2 regions of the Nonomuraea sp. NPDC049421 genome follow, and region 1 is predicted to be linked to the other one. Evidence: riboswitches for the same ligand, from Rfam matches in the RefSeq annotation. Region 1 holds a riboswitch; the other holds the start of a gene.

Evidence for each region. A riboswitch is a leader RNA that binds a small molecule or an ion and turns the genes downstream of it on or off. The one in region 1 is predicted to bind cyclic di-AMP.
Region 2: another riboswitch for cyclic di-AMP. It lies ahead of AB0K18_RS12890 (hypothetical protein); the one in region 1 lies ahead of AB0K18_RS12045 (hypothetical protein).

Annotation. Positions count from the first base shown of each region.
Region 1 is NZ_JBFAQA010000005.1:359,191-366,535, forward strand. It holds gene AB0K18_RS12025 (ABC transporter ATP-binding protein) at 16-936, shown strand; gene AB0K18_RS12030 (ABC transporter permease) at 964-1,749, shown strand; gene AB0K18_RS12035 (sensor histidine kinase) at 1,811-3,091, shown strand; gene AB0K18_RS12040 (response regulator transcription factor) at 3,088-3,765, shown strand; gene AB0K18_RS12045 (hypothetical protein) at 3,778-4,734, opposite strand; cyclic di-AMP (ydaO/yuaA leader) riboswitch at 4,740-4,878, opposite strand; gene galT (galactose-1-phosphate uridylyltransferase) at 4,950-6,023, opposite strand; gene AB0K18_RS12055 (DeoR/GlpR family DNA-binding transcription regulator) at 6,020-6,796, opposite strand; gene AB0K18_RS12060 (TrpB-like pyridoxal phosphate-dependent enzyme) at 7,086-7,345, opposite strand, start outside.
Region 2 is NZ_JBFAQA010000006.1:161,329-168,673, forward strand. It holds gene AB0K18_RS12865 (DUF885 domain-containing protein) at 1-693, opposite strand, end outside; gene AB0K18_RS12870 (DUF4032 domain-containing protein) at 716-1,924, shown strand; gene AB0K18_RS12875 (NAD(P)-dependent oxidoreductase) at 1,944-2,549, opposite strand; gene AB0K18_RS12880 (helix-turn-helix domain-containing protein) at 2,604-2,960, shown strand; gene AB0K18_RS12885 (alpha/beta hydrolase) at 2,994-3,839, opposite strand; partial or broken gene AB0K18_RS12890 (hypothetical protein) at 4,004-4,429, opposite strand; cyclic di-AMP (ydaO/yuaA leader) riboswitch at 4,676-4,816, opposite strand; gene AB0K18_RS12895 (DUF5302 domain-containing protein) at 4,984-5,184, opposite strand; gene AB0K18_RS12900 (MDR family MFS transporter) at 5,233-6,702, opposite strand; gene AB0K18_RS12905 (PadR family transcriptional regulator) at 6,759-7,259, shown strand; gene AB0K18_RS12910 (class I SAM-dependent methyltransferase) at 7,323-7,345, opposite strand, start outside.

The sequences.
Region 1 (7,345 bases):
CCGAAGGACGCGCGCATGCCACCAGTGATCGAGGTACGCAACCTCCACAAGCGCTATGACGACAAGATCGCGGTCGATGATGTCTCGCTCACCGTCCAGGAGGGTGAGATCTTCGGCATCCTCGGTCCGAACGGCGCCGGCAAGACCACGACCGTGGAGTGCATCGAGGGCCTCCGCACGCCGGATCGCGGTGAGATCAGGGTGCTCGGCCTCGACCCCCTCCGGGACCGCGCCGAGCTGACCCGGCGGCTCGGCGTCCAGTTGCAGGCCGGCCACCTCCCCGAGCGGCTCCAGGTCGCCGAGGCCCTGCGGCTCTACAGCTCCTTCTACCCCGAGCCCGCCGACTGGCGCGCGCTGCTGGACGGCCTCGGCCTGGCGGACAAGGCGAGGACCAGGTACGCCAAGCTGTCCGGCGGCCAGAAGCAGCGGCTGTCGATCGCGCTGGCCCTCATCGGCGGCCCCCGGGTGGCGATCCTTGACGAGCTCACCACCGGTCTCGACCCGCAGGCCCGGCGCGACACCTGGGACCTGATCGAGGGCGTGCGCTCCCGTGGGGTGACGATCGTGCTGGTCACCCACTTCATGGAGGAGGCCGAGCGGCTGTGCGACCGGCTCGCGCTGATCGACGCCGGCCGCGTCGTCATGGTGGACACCCCGGCCGGTCTGACCGAGCGGGCGCGCATAGGGCAGCGGATCCGGTTCCGCCCGTCCAGGCCGATGGACGACCGCCTGCTGACGAGCCTGCCCGACGTCTCCGGCGTCACCCGCCAGGGTGAGCTGGTCATCGTCGACGGCAACGACAACGCGCTCAACGCCGTCACCACCGTGCTGGCCCGCCACCAGATCGTGGCCGAACAGCTCCGCGTCGAGCAGGCGAGCCTGGAGGACGCGTTCGTCCAGCTGACCGGCAAGCGCCTCGACCCCGGCCCTCGGTAACCATCACAGAGAGAGGACCTCATGCCCATGTCAGCCCAGCACAGCGCCGCACCCACCGTCACCGCCGGACGAGGTTCCGCCACGTGGCGGCTCATCGAGGCCGAGAGCACGTTGTGCATCAGAGACAAGGTCGGCCCTCTTTGGGGTATCGGCTTCCCGCTGGTCCTGCTGATCATCCTCGGTAGCGTGCCCGATCTGCGGGAGGCCGTGGAGGACGGCGGCGGCCTGACGTACTTCGACCTCTACGTCCCTGTCTTGATCCTGTTCAATCTGGCCATCCTGGCCACGACCTCCCTGCCGACCACGCTCGCGGGATACCGGGAGAACGGCGTGCTGCGGCGCATGCGGACCACGCCGGTCGGCCCGGCCCGCGTGCTCGCCGCCCAGCTCGCGGCCAACTTCGCCATAGCGGCCGTCGGCATGGTCCTGTTCCTCGCGGTGGCCGGGTTCGGCTTCGGCGTCGGCCTGCCGAAGCACCTTCTCGGTTTCACCCTCGCCTGGCTGCTCGCGGCGGCCGCGCTGCTCGCGATCGGCCTGCTGATCACCGCCCTCGCGCCCGGGCGCGGCCCGGCCACGGCGATCGGTACGGTGCTGTTCTTCCCGATGATGTTCTTCGCCGGACTCTGGATACCGATCTCGCTGATGCCGCCGTTGCTGCGGAACATCGCCCACTACACTCCGCTCGGCGCGGGCATGGGGGCGTTCCAGGACGCGTACCAGGGTCACTTTCCCTCCGCCGTGCCGCTGCTGACCCTGGCGGCCTACGCGGTGGTGTGCGCGTTCGTCGCGGTGCGCTGGTTCCGCTGGGAATAGGCGCTGGGGACAGAGGCCGGGGACAGAGGCCGGGAATAGAATCCGGCGGGGAGAGGGAGTCGTGAACAGGAAGAGTCCGCACCAGCCGCCGTTCTTTCTGGTCAACGTGGTGCCGTACGCGCTGCTGGTGCTCCTCGTCGCGATCCTGTTGTTCGCGGAGGACCAGGCGGGCGCGTCCTTGCTCCTCGACCTCGGCCTGTGCGGGCTGGCGGCCGCGTGGATGCTCGGCATGTTCACCCTGCGTCCCGGCTGGTGGGACCGGCCGCGAATCATGGGGGTGTTCGTCGCGGGGCTGCTCGTGATCACCGCTGTTCTGGTGGCCCGTCACCCCGTTTTCGGGCTCTTCACCCCTGCCCCCTACATCTACTCCTTCACGGTCCTGCGCTGGCCGTGGCGGCTGCTGGGCGTCGCCGCCACGGCGGTCCTTGCCGGTACGGCGCAGGCCTCCGGCATCCCCAAGACGGACGTGTTCGGCCTGACGATGCTCGTGACCATCGTCGCCTTCAACATCGCCATGATGTGCGCCTGCGCTTGGGTCCTGCGGCTCGCCGAGAAGGAGGAGGAGCGGCGCGAGCAGACCCTCGAAGAGCTGAGCCGGACGAACCGGCTGCTGGAGGCTTCGCTCGCCGAGAACGCCGGCCTGCATGCCCAGTTGCTCGCCCAGGCCAGGGAGGCGGGCGTGCTCGACGAACGCCAGCGGATGGCCCGCGAGATCCACGACACCCTGGCCCAAGGGCTCACCGGCATCATCGCGCAGCTCCAGGCTGCCGAGCAGATGCACGAGGTCCCGGCGCCGTGGCGCCGGCCCTTCGACGCCGTCAAGAACCTGGCGAGGGAGAGCCTGGCCGAGGCGCGGCGCTCGGTCGACGCGCTCCGGCCCGAGCATCTGCGGACCGCACGCCTGAGCGACGCGCTCGCCGACGTCGCCGACCGGTGGTCGAAGCTGCACGGGCTCACCGTTCACGTCACGACGACCGGCACGGTACGGCCCATCACACCCGAGGCCGAGTTCGCGCTGCTGCGCACGGCACAGGAGGCATTGGCCAACGTGGCCAGGCACGCGGACGCGACCAGGGTCGGGGTCACACTGTCCTACCTGGAGAACGCGGTCGCGCTGGACGTGCGTGACGACGGCAAGGGCTTCGATCCGCCCGGTCCCGAAGCCGGCACGGCCACAGGCGGCGGGTCACGGCCGCCGTCCCCCAGTGGCGGATTCGGCCTGACCATCATGCGGCAGCGCGTCGAAGGACTGTCCGGCACTCTGCAGATCGAGTCCGAGCCCGGCGCCGGCACCGGGATCTCGGCCTGCATCCCCACCCTGCCGGCCGGGAGCCACGCATGACAGATCACAGGGCCGAGGCGGCGGCCGGGACCCCGATCCGGTTGGTGATCGCGGACGACCATCCGGTCGTCAGGGACGGGCTGAGCAGCATGTTCGCCTCCGCGCCCGGATTCGAGGTGCTGGGGGAGGCCGAGGACGGCGCCTCAGCCGTACGGCTCGCCAGGGAGCTCCAGCCCGACGTGATCCTGATGGACCTGCGCATGCCCGGCATGGACGGGCTGTCCGCGATCATTGAGCTGACCAGGCTCGGCGTCACCGCGCGTGTGCTGGTTCTGACGACCTACGACACCGACACCCACGTTCTTCCGGCGATCGAGGCGGGTGCGACCGGCTACCTGCTCAAGGACTCTCCCCGGGAGGACCTGCTGCGGGGCGCGCGGGCCGCCGCCAAGGGCGAGAGCGTGCTGTCCCCTTCGGTGGCCGCACGGCTGATGAACCGGGTCAGGACGCCCGCGCCGCAGCTGCTCAGCCGGCGTGAGCTTGAGGTCCTCGAACTCGTGGCGGCCGGGAACACCAACCGTGAGGCGGCCGCCCGGCTGTTCATCACCGAGGCCACGGTCAAGAGCCACCTTCTCAACATCTACGCCAAGCTCGGCGTGGGAGACCGTGCCGCCGCCGTCACCGAGGCGTTCAACCGGGGTCTGCTCGTCCCGCGCGCGCCTGAACCGCCCTGACCCTGCACCTGCTCAGTTCATCGAGATGTGCACGTGATCGTAGTGGTTCTCGGTGATGCTGCCGCGGTCGGACATCGTGCGCCAGCCGCTGCCGGAGTTGATGCGCTGCTTCCAGATCACGTACTTCACGCCGAGCTTGTCCTTGTTCTGCAGCGCCCACTCCGCGATGCGGTCGCCGAGCGCGTTGTTGGCGGCCGAGGGCATGCTGCCGCCGGTGCTCATCATGAAGTCGCAGGCCCGGCCGAGCGGGTGCTCGCCGCTGGCGCCCCCGCGGAAGCAGCCCACCGTGAACGGCAGCGCGAAGTTCTTCTCCACCTGGGCCTTCATCAGCCGCGTACGCGGGGTGATGTTGTCGGTGCCGCCGGGCAGCTCGGGCGCCCAGGTGCCGTTGGACTTGCGGCCCGTGGCGACCGGCACCAGGTCCTGCAGCTTCTTCTCGATGTCCTTGATGACGTCCTCGGCCTCGCGGCGCCGGCCGGCGACCGTGGCGGCGTCCGACTTGATCTTGGCCGTCAGCGCGGCGGCCTCCTCGCTGGCCTTCTTGCGCTCGTCGCGGGCCTTGGCCACGCTCTGCACGACGGCCTGCTGCTCGGCGGTGAGCTGTTCGAGCAGGGCCGCGCTGCCGCCGTTGCTGGGCAGCATGAAGCCGGGCAGCGACGGGTCGACGTTCTGGTAGCGCAGGCGGGCGATCTCGGCGACCCGCTGCTCGGCCGCGGCCAGCGTCTGCTCGGCGGCGGCCAGCTTGGCCTGCGCGTTCTTGGCGGCCTCCTGCGCCTCGGCCAGCTCGACCCGCTTCAGGTTGTACTTCTCGATGAGCTTGTCGACCTTGTTGTTGAGCTGCTTGAGCTGGGCGCGGAGCTCGGACTCGGTCGGTTTGGGCGCGGCCGTCGCGACGTTCGCCGGGAGGATGGCGAGGGCGGCGGCGGTGACGAGACCGATGGCAAGTTTCGCGGGGGACGAAGCCGCCACGTAAGAGTTCCTCTCCCTCTGCCGGCCGGGTTAGCTGACGGGTTCGGGCATGGAGCTCCCTACCGCTGTCGCGGATTCACCCCAAGGTGCGGATTGGGTCCCCGGCTCCCGGGCGACGCGCCCGGGATTAGGCGGGCGGTCGGCCGGGTTATGGCCGCCGCATATGGGGATATTAGTGGTAGATCACGAGTCATGCGACCTTAAGTAGAAATCTATTAGTGATCTATCTGTGACCGGAGCAGCCGCGCCGCTTCCTCCGGGCGTACGTCGTTCACGAACGCGCCCATCGCCGACTCCGAGCCGGCCAGGTACTTGAGCTTGTTCGGCGCCCGCCTGATGCTGAACAGCTCCAGGTGCAGGTACGCCAGCTCCCTCCCCGTACGCACCGGCGCCTGGTGCCAGGCCGAGATGTACGGCATCACGACCCCGAACAGCCCGTCGAACGCCCGCAGCACCGAGGTGTAGAGCGGCGCGAACGCGGCCCGCTCCGCCTCCGTCAGCGCCGCCAGGTCGGGCACCTGCCGGTGCGGATACACGTGCACCTCGAACGGCCAGCGCGCCGCGGCGGGCACGAAGGCCGTCCACAGCTCGTTCGCGGCCACCACCCGCGTGCCCGCGGCGCGCTCGGCGGCCAGCACGTCGGCGAACAGGTTGCCCTTGTACCGCTGCGCCGCGCCGAGCTGCAGCTTCGTCCTGGGCGTGACGTACGGGTAGGCGTAGATCTGGCCGTGCGGGTGGGCGATGGTGATGCCGATCTCCTCGCCCCGGTTCTCGAAGCAGAAGACCTGCTCGACGCCCTCGATGGCGGACAGTTCGGCCGTGCGGTCGGCCCACGCCTCCATGACCAGCTCCACCTGGTCGTCGGAGAGCCTGGAGAAGGAGGAGTCGTGGTCGGAGGTGAAGCACACCACCTCACACCGCCCCACTCCCGGCCGGACCTCACTCAGCCCACCGACATCCTCATAAGTCCCGAAATTTCCGGAAAAAGAGGGGAAGCGGTTCTCGAACACGACCACGTCGTAGTCGTACGACGGGATCTCCGTCGACCGCTCGTCGCTCGACGGGCACAACGGGCACTCGGCCGTGCCGCCCGTGGGCAGGAACGTCCGCGTCTGCCGGTGCCCCGCGATCGCGATCCACTCCTCGGTCAGCGGGTCGTAGCGCAGCTCGGAGGCCGGCGGCCGGGGCTCGAGCGGCCGGCGGTCGATCGCGCTCCTGTCGGCGTCGTCGCGCCGGTCGAAGTAGATCAGCTCCCGTCCGTCGGCGAGATGGGTGATGGTGCGCTTCACGAGCCCTCCGCGATGATCAGTTCGCCGGCCCGTTCGGCCAGCTCAGTGCGTGCTTCCTCGGGCAGGCCCGCGTCGCTGACGACCACGTCGGCCTCGCTCAGCTCCGCGATCGTGCTGATGCCCACGGTGTTCCACTTCGTGTGGTCGGCGGGGACGACCAGCCGGGTCGCCGCCGCCACCAGCTCCCTGTCGGTCTCCGACTCCAGCAGGTTGGGCGTGGTGAACCCGGCCCGCACGCTCATTCCGTGCACGCCGAGGAAGAGCGTGTCGACGTGCAGGCGGCGGATCGCGGCCACCGCGACCGGCCCCACCAGCGCGTCGGACGGCGTGCGCACGCCACCGGTCAGCACGACCGTGCGGTCGGCGCGCGGGTTGCGGTGGAAGACCTCGGCGACCGGGATCGAGTTGGTGATCACGGTCAGCTCGGGCACGCCGATCAGGTGGTGGGCCAGCGCCCACGTGGTGGTGCCCGCCGACAGCGCGACGGCCGTGCCGGGGCGGACGAGCGTGGCCGCCTGCCGGGCGATGGCCTCCTTCTCCTGCTGCTGGCGGGCCGACTTGGCGGTGAAGCCGGGCTCCTCGGTCGAGCCGGGGCCCAGCGCGGTCGCGCCGCCGTGCACCTTCTCCAGCAGGCCGCGCTCGGCCAGCACCTCGAGGTCGCGCCTGATGGTCATGTCGGAGACGCCGAGCTCGCGTACGAGGTCGGCCACCCGTACGCCGCCGTTGCTGCGGACGCGTTCGAGGATCGCCTGCTGACGCTGCTGTGCGAGCACACCCGCTCCTTCCAACACATTCCACCAAATTATGACACGGATTTGTTGGGGAATGTTAGTTCGTGCGGAACGCTTGCGCTGGTCAGCGTGCCGGGAGACGTTGAAGGCCCAACCGGTGCCGATCAAGCGGAGGCGAGCTCATGGCCAGACGCGCACGTAAGGGCAAGGCGCGCAAGAAGAAGAAGGCCAACCACGGCAAGCGTCCCACCGCGCGATGACCTGCGCGATGACCTGCGCGTGACCTGCCGGGTGGCCGCCCGCGCGGCCGCCCGCGCGGCCACCCGGCGGCCTATCCGGGCAGCCCCTGTCCAGGCAGTTCTGTGAGCGCCAGGTCGATGCGCTCCTGCGGCAGCGCGTAGTCCTCCAGCTCATCGGCCAGGTAGCGGTCGTAGGCGGCCAGGTCGAAGTGGCCGTGACCGCACAGCGCCGTCAGGATCACCTTCTCCTCGCCGCTCTCCTTGCAGCTCAGCGCCTCGGCGATGGTCTCCGCCAGCGCGTGCGTGGGCTCGGGCGCCGGCAGGATGCCCTCGGTGCGCGCGAACCGTACGC
Region 2 (7,345 bases), on a different contig from region 1:
CCTGCCCTTCTCGTGCAGCTCGGCGGCGCCGTAGCCGAGCATCTCGCGCTCGCGCAGCAGCGTGGAGTAGAGCCGCTCCCCCATGCGCCAGGTGCCGCCGCACTCGAAGGTCTCGAGGAAGGTGACCAGCTCGTCGAAGGCGCGCGCGGCCGGCTCGGCGGCCTCGGCCAGGCGGGCGCGCAGCCCGGGGTCCTCGACCATGGACGGGATCGTGCGGGTGAGGAAGTTCCGGCCGGTACGCGCCTGCCCGAGCCCCCGCTTGACCAGCAGCGGGGCGGCCAGGTCGGGATCGAGGTTGGCGCGGCAGGCGGCGAGCACGCCGGGCACCTCGGCCAGCCGGGACAGCGCGGCGCTCACCAGCTCGGGCTCGGGCTTGAGCCGGTGCTGGAAGGGGGCGTACAGGGAGGTGAAGATCGTGCCGAGGTAGACGCTCGGGTCGCGGCGCCACTCGGGCCAGGCCGCCTCCGCGATGGCGCCTCTGAGCTGCGACAGGACGAGGTCCCTGTCGATCGCGTCGTCCAGAGTGGGGGCTTCCTGGGCCGAGAGGCGTTCGAGCCAGCGGACCTGCTCGCGCTCGCGGTTGTGCCAGGCGTCGGCGGTCCAGTCGCCGAGTGTGTGGTCGTAGCCGTCGGCTCCCAGCGTGGCGGCGACGATCGGATGGTGGGAAAAGTACCACTTGAGAAACTCGTCCACCGGTGCACCATATCCTGAGCAAATGCCCCTCCAGATCACTGGCGCGCTAGGTGACCCTGACCTGATCCGCCTCCCCTGGGAAGTCCCGCTGCAGGACTGGCCGCAGCACCATCTGGTCGATCTGCCGCGCGGCATCTCGCGGCACGTGGTCCGCTTCGCCCGGCTCTCCGGCAAGGTGTACGCGATCAAGGAGATCAGCGAACGGTACGCCAAGCGGGAGTACCAGCTCCTGTGGGACCTGGCCAGGCTCGACGCGCCCGCCGTCGAACCCGTCGCGTACGTCACCGGCCGCGAGGACGGCCTCGACGCCGCGCTCATCACCCGCCACCTGCAGTTCTCGCTGCCCTACCGCGCGGTCATGTCGGGCACCCTGCGTCCCGACACGCTCACCCGCCTGCTCGACGCGCTGGCCGTGCTGCTGGTGCGGCTGCATCTCAACGGCTTCTACTGGGGTGACTGCTCGCTGTCCAACACACTGTTCAGGCGGGACGCGGGCGCGTTCGCGGCGTACCTGGTGGACGCCGAGACCGGCGAGATGCACCCGATGATCAGCGAGGGCCAGCGGCTCGGCGACATCGACACCGCGCACATGAACATCTTCGGCGAGATGCTCGACCTTGAGGCCGGCGGGCTGCTGCACCCGTCGATCGACCCCATGGAGACCGCCGAGGACATCGTGGCCCGCTACCACCGCCTCTGGAACGAGATCAACGAGAGCGAGATCATCGAGGAGGTCGACTGGCACCGCGTGGAGCAGCGCATCAGGCGGCTCAACCTGCTGGGCTTCGACGTCGCCGAGATGATGGTGCGGCGCAAGGTCGGCACAGGACGGCTCATCGTGCGGCCGAAGGTCGTGGACGCCGGGCACCACCAGCGGCGGCTGCTCAGGCTGACCGGCCTCGACGTCGAGGAGAACCAGGCCAGGCGGCTGCTCAACGACCTCGACGGCTTCCGGGTGGCCAAGGGCCTGCGCCACGAGGACGAGGCCATCGTGGCGCACCGGTGGCTGGCCGAGGTGTTCCAGCCGACGGTCGAGGCGATCCCGGCCGAGCTGCGCGGCAAGCTGGAGCCCGCGCAGCTCTTCCACGAGATCCTGGACCACCGGTGGTACCTGTCGGAGCAGGCGGGCGCCGACGTCGGGCTGGCCAAGGCGGCGGAGTCGTACGTGGACAACATCCTCGTGCACAAGCCCGACGAGCGAGCGCTGCTACCGGAAGACGCTGATCAGTAGGCCCGGTCAGTAGGCCCGGTCAGTAGGCGACGCAGATGCGCTTACGGACGTTGGCGTTCTTCTCCAGCTCGTCGGCGATCGCCACCGCGTAGTCCTCCGCGCTGATGAAGCTGCGGCCCTGCTCGTCGCTGAGCAGGGTGTCGCCGCCCACCCTGAACACGCCGGTGCGCTCCCCCGGCGCGATCTCCGCCGCCGGGGAGACGAACGTCCAGTCGAGGTCGTCGACCTCGCGGTAGAAGCGCAGCAGGGCCCGCCCGGCCAGCGCCTCCTTCTTGTAGAGCTCGGGGAAGTCAGGCGTGTCCACGAGGTCCTGGCCGGGGGCCACCTGGAGGCTGCCGGCGCCGCCGACCACGATCAGCCGGCGCACCCCGGCCGCGCGCAGGCCGTCGACGAGCGCCTTGTTGGCCTCGGTGAACGGCGGCTCGGGCTCGGTGCCGTCGCGCGGCGGGGCGATGGCGGAGACGACGGCGTCGTGGCCGGGGGCCAGGACGGCGGTGTCGCGGACGTCGCCCTTGACGGGGCCGCCGCTGCGGCTGACGCCGGTCACCTCGTGGCCGCGGTCACGGAGCTCGGCGGCGATGCGCTGCCCGACCATGCCGGTCGCGCCAAAGACAAGGATCTTCATACGGCCAAGAGTATCCATCGGGTACTGGTTACTTCATCGTGCTATAAGTACCTCATGGATACTGGCGACGTCTTCGATCCCGACTGCCCGACGCGGGTGGTCCTCGACCGGATCGGCGACAAGTGGTCGGCCCTCGTGGTGCTCTGCCTCATCGGGGGACCGATGCGGTTCACCCAGCTCAGGGCGCGGATCGGCGGGGTCACGCCCAAGGTGCTGACCCAGACGCTGCGCGCGATGGAGCAGGACGGGCTGCTGACGCGCGAGGTGTTCGCGGAGGTGCCGCCGCGCGTCGAGTACACGCTGACCGACCTCGGGCGCTCGCTGCACGGGCCGATCTCGGTGGTGGCCGAGTGGGCGGAGGACAACGTCCACGAGATCATGCGCTGCCGCGAGAAGCACGCGCGGCTCTGATCGGCCCCAGCGAGCCGATCAGAGCCGGAGAATTCAGGACGTGGTCAGCTTGGTGATCTCGGCGACGATGTCGGGCCACAGGGCCTTCGGCAGGTCGTGCCCCATCCCCGGATACGTCACCAGCCGCGCCCCCGGCACCGCCTCCGCCGTCGCCCGGCCGCCGGCCACCGGGATCAGCGGATCGGCCTCGCCGTGGATCACCAGCGTGGGTGCGCCGACGCCCGCCAGCGCCCGCGTACGGTCGCCCGACGCCCTGATGGCCGCGAACTGCCGCGCCGTGCCCGCCGGGTCGAAGCAGCGGTCGTAGGCCAGGCCGGCCCGTTCCCTGATGGCCTCCTCGTCCAGCTCGTAGCCCGGTGAGCCGATCGTCGACCAGGTCACCACCGACTGGTCGAGCACGCCGGCGCGGTCGGCGGGCGGCGGCGTCATGAGCGCGGTCATCGCCTCGGGGGTGGGCGGGGCGACGTCGGGTCCCGGCGTGGACATGATGGAGGTCAGGGTCAGCACCCGCTCGGGGTGCTCGATGGCCAGCGTCTGGGCGATCATGCCGCCCATCGAGGCGCCCACGACGTGCGCGGACGGCCAGCCGATGGCGTCCATGAACGCGGCGGTGTCGGCGGCCATGTCCGTCAGCGAGTACGGCACGGGCGCCCCCGGCTGGGGGACGCCCGCGTCGTGGATGTGCGTGGACAGTCCCGCGTCGCGGTTGTCGAACCGTACGACGTGGTGTCCCTGCTCCGCGAGGAGCCGGCAGAACCCTTCGTCCCACTGGATGAGCTGGGCGCCGAGCCCCATGATCAGGAGGAGCGGCCGCCCTGTGGGTGCGCCGAAGCTGTCATAGGCGATCTCAATGCCGTTTGCGGCTACACGGGTCGTCACGCAGGCCAGAATGACATTCTGGTGCCTGTGGCGTAAAGCCGTCAGCGGGCGGCCGGTACGGCGATGCCGCCGGCCTGGGAGTCCTGCTCCTGGTCGGCGGGCGGGGGCGCCGGGTTCCTGTCACGCCTGGACCAGGCGCCGGTCGAGAACGGGACCGGGTGGTTCTTCTTGCCCACGCCGTCGCCCCACTTGGTGATGACGTAATCGACCTCGATGTGGCCCTGGCCGCCGACGCCGTCCACGCCGAGCGTGCTGGAGTTGAACCTGCCGCCGGTCAGCTCGGCGAACGTCTTGGCGTCGAGGTCGAGCATGATGCCGCGGTTGGAGGGCTCGCCCGGCCCGCGGTCACCGACGAAGAAGGGCGCCTTCTTGCCCTTGTAGACCACGTAACCCTCGGTCATCAGCGGCCAGCTCGGGCTGGCGGCCAGACCCTTCTGCATGGGCTTGCCGCTGGCCGGCAGCCCGGTGTCACCGGCCCGGCCGGAGGCGTCGTCCCAGAAGTACGAGGCCGTGGTCGAGCCCTTGAGCAGGATCTTCTTGTCTTTGTCGGGGGTGTCGGCGTGCGCAGCGGTACTGGCGCAGGTCAGCATGCCGACGCAGCAGGCGGTCAGCGTGGCGAGGGAACGCAGGCTGAAACGGGCAGACATGAAGCAGCAAAACCCTTCACGAGGGGACGGGGGAGTTGCGCTCGGGCGCGAGGGGATGAGGGCGCGGCGGGGCGGGGGACCCCGCAGCGCTACGCGGAGCGCAAATGACGAGCCTGGGGAAGGGGGCCGCTCAGCGGGCGGCCGTCAAAGAGCGGTCTGGGGGTACGACGCGCTGGAACATGTAATACGTGATCCTCTCCATCACGCCTACCGGGTTAGCTGACGGGTTCGGGCGGTGGAGTTGCCCTACCGGCCGCGCGGGCCGGATTCACCCCGAATGCGGGTGGTTCCCCGGTTCCCGAATGGTTCGGGATTCGGCGCCAGCCGGTCGTCCGTCTTGGGTAAGGACTAGGTCACCGGCTGGTAATGGCGAACACTCTAACGACGGGATCGGACACCCGCAAACGTTTCACCACGAATCGGACAAAGATCTACCTTCAGCGGGAATGCATACAAAAAGGGGGCACGGCATGCCGTGCCCCCTGAGGATTCAGTCCTCAGCCGCCGCTCTTGCGCCTGAATGATCTCTTATTGGCAGCCGGACCGTGCGCCCCGTGGATCTTCGATGGGTCGACGCCCCTGCCACCCGCGCCCGCGCCCGCCTGCTGGCTGCGCTTGCGCTCCAGCGCTTCGCGGAACTTGCGCTTCATCTCGTCCTCGGGAGTTTCGCTGACTTCCGGCTCCGGTGTATCCGCCATGAGGACCTCCATGGTGTTGGGGACACTCAAAGCTTCGCACGCCCCCGCTCATGACGCGAAACCGGCCTCCACCGTGTCTTCAGGCCGCCGCGGCGGCCGGTCCGCCGGCTCCGCCGGGTCCGCGAGCCGCCTGTCGGGCAGCGCCACCAGCGCGACCAGGGCGATCACCGCGCCCGCCCCCCCGAGCGACGGCACGACCAGCGCGGCGGCGGAGGCGTGCGCGGCGGCGGCGCCCGCCCCGGGTACGCTCCCGGCGAACTCCGCCGTGTAGAGCGTGCCGCCGACGGCCAGCGCCACCGAGCCGCCGATCTGCCGGAAGAAGGCCAGGTTCGCCGAGGCGACGCCGAGGTGGCGCGGCTCCACCGACTGCTGCGCGGCCACCGTCAGCCCGGACAGCATCGGCCCCATGCCGAGCCCCAGCGGCAGCATCCACAGCGCGACCGCGAGGCCGGGGCTGTCCACCGCCAGGTTGAGGCAGAGCAGCGCGCCCGCGACCAGCAGGAACGGCGAGACGAGCAGCCACGGCTTGTACCGCCCGGTCCGCGACATCAGCGCGCCCATGAGCACGCTGCCGGCGACCATGCCCAGCGTCAGCGGGTAGATCCGCAGCCCCGACTCGGTGGCGGCCACGCCCAGCGCCTCCTGGAAGTAGCGGGGCAGGAAGACGACGCCCGCGTACATGCAGAAGGCCGTGACGAACGAGGTGAGGTTGACCAGCGTGTACGACCGGTTGGCGAACAGCTCCATCGGCATGATCGGGCCGGCCGCGCGCCGCTCGACCGCCACGAAGACGGCCAGCAGCACCAGCGCCAGCAGGATCGGCCCCGCCACGGCCGCGTCGGTCCAGGTGTGGCCGTCGAGCCCCTTCTCGGTCAGGCCGAGCAGCAGGGACGTAACGGCCACGGTGAAGACCGCGATGCCGGCGTAGTCGGGCCGGCCGCCGCCGGTGCCGGGCCGGCGCGGCAGCCGCAGCACGATGATCGCGATCAGCACGAGGCCGATCGGCACGTTCACGTAGAACGCCCAGCGCCAGCTCGCATGGTCGGTGAACAACCCGCCCAGGAACGGCCCCGCCAGGAACGACAGCCCCATCACGCCCCCGAGCGCCCCCTGCACGCGGGCCCCGCCCGAGCGGGGCGGGAACATCTCCATGACCAGCGCGATCGACAGCGGCAGCAGCGCGCCCGCGCCGAGCCCCTGGAGGGCGCGGAAGGCGATGAGCTGCGTCATGTCCTGCGCCGCTCCGGACAGCGCCGAGCCGATGAGGAACACCACCATGCCGATCAGCAGCAGCGGCTTCCTGCCGTGCTGGTCGGACAGCCGCCCATAGAGCGGCACGGTGACCGTGGAGGTCAGCAGGTAGGCGGTCACCGCCCACGTGTAGAGCGGGCCGCCGCCCAGCTCCGCCACGATGCGTGGCAGCGCGGTGCCCACGATCGTCTGGTCGAGCATCGCCAGGAACATGCCGCCGAGCACGGCGAGCAGAACGGCGACGTCACCCTCTTTGTCAGCTCTCACAGGTGAAGATTGATATGTAACTTTTGACATGTCAAGTCTTCGATATGCTGGCCGCCATGTCCCTACGGATCGCGCTGCTCGGGCTGCTCTCGGCCGTGGGCCCGGCCAGCGGCTACGACCTGGCCAAGACGTTCGACCACTCGCTCAACCACGTCTGGCAGGCCGGGCACACGCAGATCTATCCCGAGCTGGTGAAGATGACCGCCGACGGGCTCGTGGAGGTCGAGTCGGAGGGCGCGAGGGGCCGCAAGATCTACCGCATCACGCCCGACGGCCGCCGCGAGCTGCGCGGGTGGATGGAGGAGCACGACGCCGCGATGACCGTACGCAGCGAGGTCGCGCTCCAGGCGTTCCTGCTGCACCTGGTGGACGGCGACCAGGCCGTCGCCGTGGTCGAGCGCATCAGGGCCCGCTACGTGGCGCGGCTGGAGAAGCTGGAGTCGTTGCGGCCCGGCGAGTTCGGCCACCACGCCCACACCCTCGGCCTCGCCATGGCCCGCGCCGGCCTCCAGTGGGCCGACGACACCCTCGCCGAGCTCAGGAGTCCTGTCACCTGATCCAGCCGCGCCTGGCGGCCATGACGCCCCCGTCGTGGACGTCATCCGCATCGGCTACTTGTGTCAGGCGGTGAAGGCCAGGAGGC